Regions from separate parts of the Janthinobacterium sp. GW823-FHT06H09 genome, predicted to be linked through region 2. Evidence: predicted binding sites of a transcription regulator. Region 2 holds the regulator's gene; the other holds the start of a gene.

Region 1 (3,430 bases), on a different contig from region 2:
ATTTTGCTATCGAGATAGATCGCCGCTTCGCGCAGCGCGCGCTCTTCGCCGTCGCGGCACACCATGCTGTAGGACTGGCCCATGATATTGACATCGACACGCGGCATTACGCTTCCTTCTCGTTCTCGGCAATATAGGCGCCCGCCTCGGAAGCGGCTTGCTCCAGGCCGGCTTGCACCAGTTCGGGAATTTTTTCCAGCAACGCTTCCACCCGCTCCTGCGCCTCGCGCATGCGTTGCACATACAGGGCGTTCTCGGCGGCCAGCGCGGCATTGTCCTTGCGCAATTGCGCGTTTTCACGGCGCAGCGCATGGGTCATTTCGGCCAGCAGGCCTATTTTGTCGGATAATTCGTTGAATTCGGAAATCATCCCGCCACTATAGGGCGGACGCTCCATGGGCGTCAATCGAATCACGCCGCTGTCACACATATTTACATCAATGCAGGTCAGTTGCCGTGAAATACACGCTTTTTCCGGCGCTTTTCGCCATCTGCACGCATCCGCCGGCGCCGCGATGCCAGCGTTTTACTCGTCGACGTAATCGGGTTCGATATCGAGACCGCCATAGCGGTTTTCGCACGAGCGGCGCGTCAATTCCTGCTTGCCGCTCTTACCATCAAGCACCATCGTCAAGTCGCGGCAAGTACGGTGGTAGCTGCCAGGTTTGGCGTCCGTCCGCGAGGGCGTCAAAGTGACGCGCAAGGGCACGGCATTGCCCAGTCCCTTGTTGCTCCATTCACGGCTCTTGCCATCCTCTTCATCTTTCAGGGTGCGCACGGCGGCCGTCAGCAAGGATTTCTGTTCCTTCGCATTCAGCTTGGCGATGGTCACGTCGGACAGGAAGGGCGGATACACGACGGGCGCCGGGTCCTTGCCCTGCACATCCCAACGGCCGCTGTTCTGCGAGCACGTACGGCGGCTCAGGTCTTGCGACTTGTCGCCCGCCGTGACGACGAATTTCAGGTCGCGGCAGATGTGCGCCTTCAGGCTGTGTTCCGTCATGCCGGAGTTGCTGAAGTTATATGTGACCTTCACCCGCATGCCACGGTCGCCGCCATTGTCCCACACATGGGCTTCCTGGTCGTCGTCATCCTTGTTCAGGTCGTTGAACAGCTCGTTGAGCAGCATCTCCTTTTCCAGCGGCGTCAGGGTGGCCACGGTGATTTCGTCGACGATCGTGGGCGTTTGCGCGGCGGCATTGCCCAGGCAGGCGAGGCCGACGAGGGCGGCACCGAGCAGGCGCAGGGCGGGACGGGAAAGAGTCGATGGCATGGTGTGCTTTCTGGTACAGGGGAATATTGATATGCAATTGCAATCATCTTATCAAAGTCCATAGCAAAACTCTGTTTCCTGTGCGTACAGGAACGCCGTTCGCCTGACGGGCATGCTAGAGTCGCGCCTGTTGCTGACGCCCGGGAACGAGGCTTGCGTTTGCGCAAACCCTGCGTAAATGCAGGCTGCGCAGAACGTCCAAGCTTATCTTCCCGGAGAATAAGCCCTTGAATAAGCCCCCTACCGTCCCTATAATTAGCACTCGTTAGTAGAGAGTGCTAACAAACTCTTTCGTAGCAATCCTCAAGACATGATGGTGTCTGCCGGGCAACAGCAGGGAACGCTACGCGGCGGGCGACGCCGCGATGCCACCACTGCCCAGCGCCGGCATGCACACGATGCCATGGGGTTTGCTTGACCGTTGCGGGCTGCTTTCAACGGCGGTCACTGAAAGCACGCCTGGCGCTGTGCCAGGCATGTATTCATTTAGCAACACCTATCCATTGAACTTTAAGGAGTTTTGTATGAATCTGCGCCCATTGAACGATCGCGTCATCGTCAAACGCCTCGACCAGGAAACCAAGACTGCGTCCGGCCTCATCATTCCTGATGCAGCTGCTGAAAAACCGGATCAAGGCGAAGTCCTTGCCGTAGGCAATGGCAAGATTCTCGACGACGGCAAAGTCCGTCCTCTGGATGTCAAAGTGGGCGACCGCGTCCTGTTCGGCAAGTACGCCGGCCAAACCGTCAAAGTTGACGGCGATGAGCTGCTGGTCATGCGCGAAGAAGACATCATGGCGATCGTCGTCAAGTAATTGTTTCCACGTTGTAGACAGATACATCCCGAAACTCAGGAGAATTGAACATGGCAGCTAAAGAAGTAGTATTCGGCGACGCAGCGCGCGCCAAGATGGTCGAAGGCGTCAACATCCTCGCCAACGCAGTCAAAGTCACCTTGGGCCCGAAAGGCCGCAACGTGGTCCTGGAGCGCTCGTTCGGCGCCCCTACCGTCACCAAGGACGGCGTGTCGGTAGCGAAAGAAGTTGAACTCAAAGACAAGCTCATGAACATGGGCGCGCAAATGGTCAAGGAAGTGGCTTCCCGCACCAGCGACAACGCCGGCGACGGCACCACCACCGCGACCGTGCTGGCACAAGCCATCGTGCGCGAAGGCATGAAGTTCGTTGCCGCCGGCATGAACCCGATGGACCTGAAGCGCGGTATCGACAAAGCTGTTGCAGCGACCGTCGAAGAACTGGCGAAAATCGCCCGTCCTTGCACCACGACCAAGGAAATCGCCCAGGTTGGCGCGATCTCGGCGAACTCGGACTACTCGATCGGCGAGCGTATCGCTGAAGCGATGGAAAAAGTCGGCAAAGAAGGCGTCATCACGGTGGAAGACGGCAAGTCGCTGAACGACGAGCTGGACATCGTCGAAGGCATGCAGTTCGACCGCGGCTACCTGTCGCCATACTTCATCAACAACCCAGAGAAGCAAGTTGCCGTCCTGGACAGCCCATTCGTCCTGCTGTGCGACAAGAAAATCTCGAACATCCGTGACCTGCTGCCGGTACTGGAACAAGTCGCCAAGGCTGGCCGTCCACTGCTGATCATCGCGGAAGACATCGAAGGCGAAGCGCTGGCTACCCTGGTTGTGAACAACATCCGCGGCATCCTGAAAACCTGCGCAGTGAAAGCACCAGGCTTCGGCGACCGCCGCAAAGCCATGCTGGAAGACATCGCTGTCCTGACGGGCGGCCAGGTGATCGCTGAAGAAGTCGGCCTGACCCTGGAAAAAGTGACCCTGGCCGAACTGGGTCAGGCGAAACGCATCGAAGTGGGCAAGGAAAACACCATCGTCATCGATGGCGCCGGCGAAGCTGCCTCGATCGAAGCACGCGTGAAACAAGTGCGTGTACAGATCGAAGAAGCGACCTCGGACTACGACCGTGAAAAACTGCAAGAGCGCGTGGCCAAACTGGCTGGCGGCGTTGCCGTGATCAAGGTTGGCGCAGCCACCGAAGTCGAAATGAAAGAGAAAAAAGCCCGCGTTGAAGATGCACTGCACGCCACGCGCGCTGCCGTGGAAGAAGGCATCGTGCCAGGCGGCGGCGTAGCCCTGCTGCGCGCACGCGCCAACATCACGGTCAAGGGCGA
Region 2 (3,430 bases):
ATTGACGACTTGGCCGCTCAGATACAGATTGCCGCCGCTGCCGCCGCAGGCCGCCAATGTGACGGCGCAAGCCGCCGCCAGCATCGAGCGCAGGTACAAATTTTTCATACATTCTCCAAAACGAATTAGGTTGGGTAGCGCAACGCGGACGCTGGCGCCGCATTGGAATGGCGCCTATTTTAGTCTATCTGGCAAGCCGGATGATCTTGCCTTGTATCACCCTGTAACAATTTTTCGCCGGGAAGCGCCGGCCCGGCCCCATTTCATGGGGGCGCCGCCATGCCGGCGGCGGCGATCGGTGCGACAATAGCTGCGGGCTGCGCACCGTGACGCGGCATCTATATAGTGAGTTCCATGTATCTTGCCCCTGTAAAACCTGCCGTGCCGCCCAAGGCCATCCTCTTCGACCTCGACGATACCTTGTGGCCCATCGCCCCCGTGATTGCCGCCGCCGAAACCCTGCTGCACGACTGGCTGGCCACGCATGCGCCCAAGGTGGCGCAGCAGTTTTCCATCGAGCTGTTGCGCCAGCACCGTCTGGCCATGCTCAATGAACAACCGCATTTCCATGGCAATTTGATCGAGCTGCGCCGCGCGGGCTTGCTGACCGCCTTCGAGGCCGCCGGCGAAGATCCCGCCCTGGTCGACGGCGCCATCGCGCAGTTCCTGGCGGCGCGCCATCGCGTGCAGCCGTATGACGATGTCTTGCCCGGCCTGGCCTGGATGGGGCAGCGCATGCTGGTCGGCTCGATCTCGAATGGCAATGCGGACCTTGAAATTATCGGCCTGGCGCAGCATTTTAAAGTGTCGATTGCCGCCAGCGATTTCGGCGTCGCCAAGCCCGACGCCAGCATCTTCCTGGCCGCTTGCGCCGCGCTGGGCGTGGCGCCGCATGAGGCCGTGTATGTCGGCGACGATCTGTATTTCGACGTCACGGGGGCGCAAGGGGCGGGCATGCGTGCCGTGTGGATGAACCGCAAGGGCAGCGATGCCCATTTGGCCGCCGGCGTGCAGCCCGACGCCATCTGCGCCAACTTTGATGAATTGCTGCTGTGGCTGCAGGAGCAACTGGAAGATTGATCGCCGTCGGACGGGCGAACGTGCATAATAGGCGCTGTTGATGCACGTTCGGCCGCTTTCGTTGCCGCTTGCTTAACAATATGCTTGTTTAAAGAATATTTGCTTACCTAAGACACCATGCAACTCGATACACGTGCCCAAACACTGCTGAAAGCCCTGGTCGAGCGATATATCGCCGACGGCCTGCCGGTCGGTTCGCGCGCCTTGTCGAAAATTTCCGGCCTCGACCTGTCGCCGGCCACGATCCGCAACATCATGGCCGACCTGGAAGAGCTCGGTTATGTGTCCAGTCCGCATACCTCGGCCGGACGCATCCCCACGCCGCGCGGCTACCGCATCTTTGTCGACACCTTGCTGACCGTCCGGCACCTGGACGAGCACATGGTGGAGTCGCGCATGCGCCTGCAGACGCCGCAGCCGCAAAAAACCATCGCCAACGCGGCGCAGATGCTGTCGTCGCTGTCGCAGTTCGCCGGCGTCGTGCTCAGCCCGCGCCGCGAATCCGTATTCCAGCAAATCGAATTCCTGCGCCTGTCCGAAAAACGCATCCTGCTCGTTATCGTGGCTCCCGGCGGCGATGTGCAGAACCGTTTATTGCTGACGGAGGCCGACTATACGCCGGCGCAACTGGTGCAATCGGCCAATTACATCAACCAGAATTACGGCGGCCTGTCGTTCGACGCCGTGCGCGTGCGTCTGCAGGGTGAATTGCGCCAGTTGCGCGACGACATGGGCAGCCTGATGCAGGCGGCCGTGGAAGCGGGCAGCGAAGCGATGGCCGACCATAGCGACGACATGGTCATTTCCGGCGAGCGCAACTTGCTCAGCGTGAGCGATCTGTCATCGAATATGCATTCGCTGCGCCAGATGTTCGACATGTTCGAGCAAAAGACGGGCTTGATGCAGCTGCTCGACGTGTCGAGCAAGGCGACGGGCGTGCAGATTTTCATCGGCGGCGAATCGAACCTGGTGCCGATGGATGAGATGAGCGTGGTGACGGCGCCGTATGAAGTCAACGGCAAGATCGTGGGAACGTTGGGAGTGATTGGACCGACGCGCATGGCTTACGAGCGCGTTATCCCGATCGTCGACATCACGGCCAAGCTGCTGTCGAGCGCGCTCAGCCATCATTGATGCGGTTCAATGCTGCGCCGGCCGGCCCCTTGCGGGAACGGCCGGCGTGGGTCAGGCTGTTTTGTGCGGGCAAGCTGTCTTGGTGCAGTTGCCGTAGATGGCCAGGGCGTGTTCGGCGATCTTGAAGCCGCGCTCTTCGGCCACTTTTTGCTGGCGGATTTCGATTTCTTCGTCGAAGAATTCTTCGACCCGGCCACAGTCGAGGCACACCAGGTGGTCATGGTGGGAGCCTTCGTTGAGTTCGAAAATCGCCTTGCCGGTTTCAAAATGGTTGCGGTTAAGCAAGCCGGCTTGTTCGAATTGCGTGAGGACACGGTAGACAGTTGCCAAGCCGACATCCATATTGTCGGCCAGCAGAATCTTGTAGACGTCTTCCGCGGTCAGGTGGCGTACCGGGCTACTCTGGAAGATATCGAGTATCTTCAGCCGTGGCAGGGTGGCTTTCAGGCCGCTTGCCTTGAGATCACTAGGATTGTTACTCATGTTTGTTGCTCGTATGTGGGTCAGGTGCTTTATCATATAGCGTTTTGTCGGGGAGTGCCAAAATATGCTTTTTTTTGGCGGGCCGGTCACTCCTGGCGTTTTGTTCATCCAATTGAGGTCATTTATGCGCGTAACCCCGGCTGTATTGCCATCTCTCTGGCACCGTATTTCATTTCGAGCACCAGTCGTGGCAGGCATGGTCTGTGTCGCGCTGGCCGTGTCCGGCTGCGCCAACCGTGGCATTCTTGGCGAAAAGCCGGCAGCTGCTCAAAAAGAAGGCAAGGAACTGGTTCCCGAACAGGGCGCACAAACGACCACCATTACGCCGCTGCAAAAATTCATGTGGTTTTTCTCGCCCTACCGTCCTGACATTCAACAAGGCAACTTTGTCTCCGAAGAGATGCTGGCCCAGTTGAAAGTAGGCATGACGCGCGACCAGGTGCGTTTCGTCCTCGGCACTTCGCTGCTGACCGATATCTTCCATGCCGACCGCTGGGATTATCCATTCCGTCTGGCGCGGGGCAGTGGCGAAACCACCAGCAGCCGCGTGGTCGTGTACTTCGGCAAGGATGGCAAGGTTGAACGTTTCGAAGGCGGCAACTTGCCGACGGAGAAAGAATATATCGACCGCATCGCCGGCCCGTCGCCATTCGCCAAGGTCGCCAAGGCCGACGTGCCTGCCGCCGTCGTGCCATCGCCCGTGGCGCCGAGCGCCGTGCCCGTGCCGGCCGAT

The links. Region 2 encodes HrcA, which represses chaperone genes, less so after heat shock. Its sites were predicted from a motif close to TTAGCACTCNNNNNNNNNGAGTGCTAA; they were not measured.
Region 1: a site for HrcA is predicted at 1,529-1,555, ahead of groES (co-chaperone GroES). Genes of this name have one in related genera too.

Annotation. Positions count from the first base shown of each region.
Region 1 covers NZ_JBXAHC010000009.1:86,185-89,614, forward strand. The annotation lists gene AC1Q6X_RS16860 (cell division protein ZapA) at 1-107, opposite strand, end outside; gene AC1Q6X_RS16865 (hypothetical protein) at 107-370, opposite strand; gene AC1Q6X_RS16870 (hypothetical protein) at 527-1,273, opposite strand; gene groES (co-chaperone GroES) at 1,798-2,088, shown strand; gene groL (chaperonin GroEL) at 2,139-3,430, shown strand, end outside.
Region 2 covers NZ_JBXAHC010000007.1:122,174-125,603, forward strand. The annotation lists gene AC1Q6X_RS13555 (hypothetical protein) at 1-108, opposite strand, end outside; gene AC1Q6X_RS13560 (HAD family hydrolase) at 355-1,080, shown strand; gene hrcA (heat-inducible transcriptional repressor HrcA) at 1,198-2,214, shown strand; gene fur (ferric iron uptake transcriptional regulator) at 2,266-2,697, opposite strand; gene AC1Q6X_RS13575 (outer membrane protein assembly factor BamE) at 2,894-3,430, shown strand, end outside.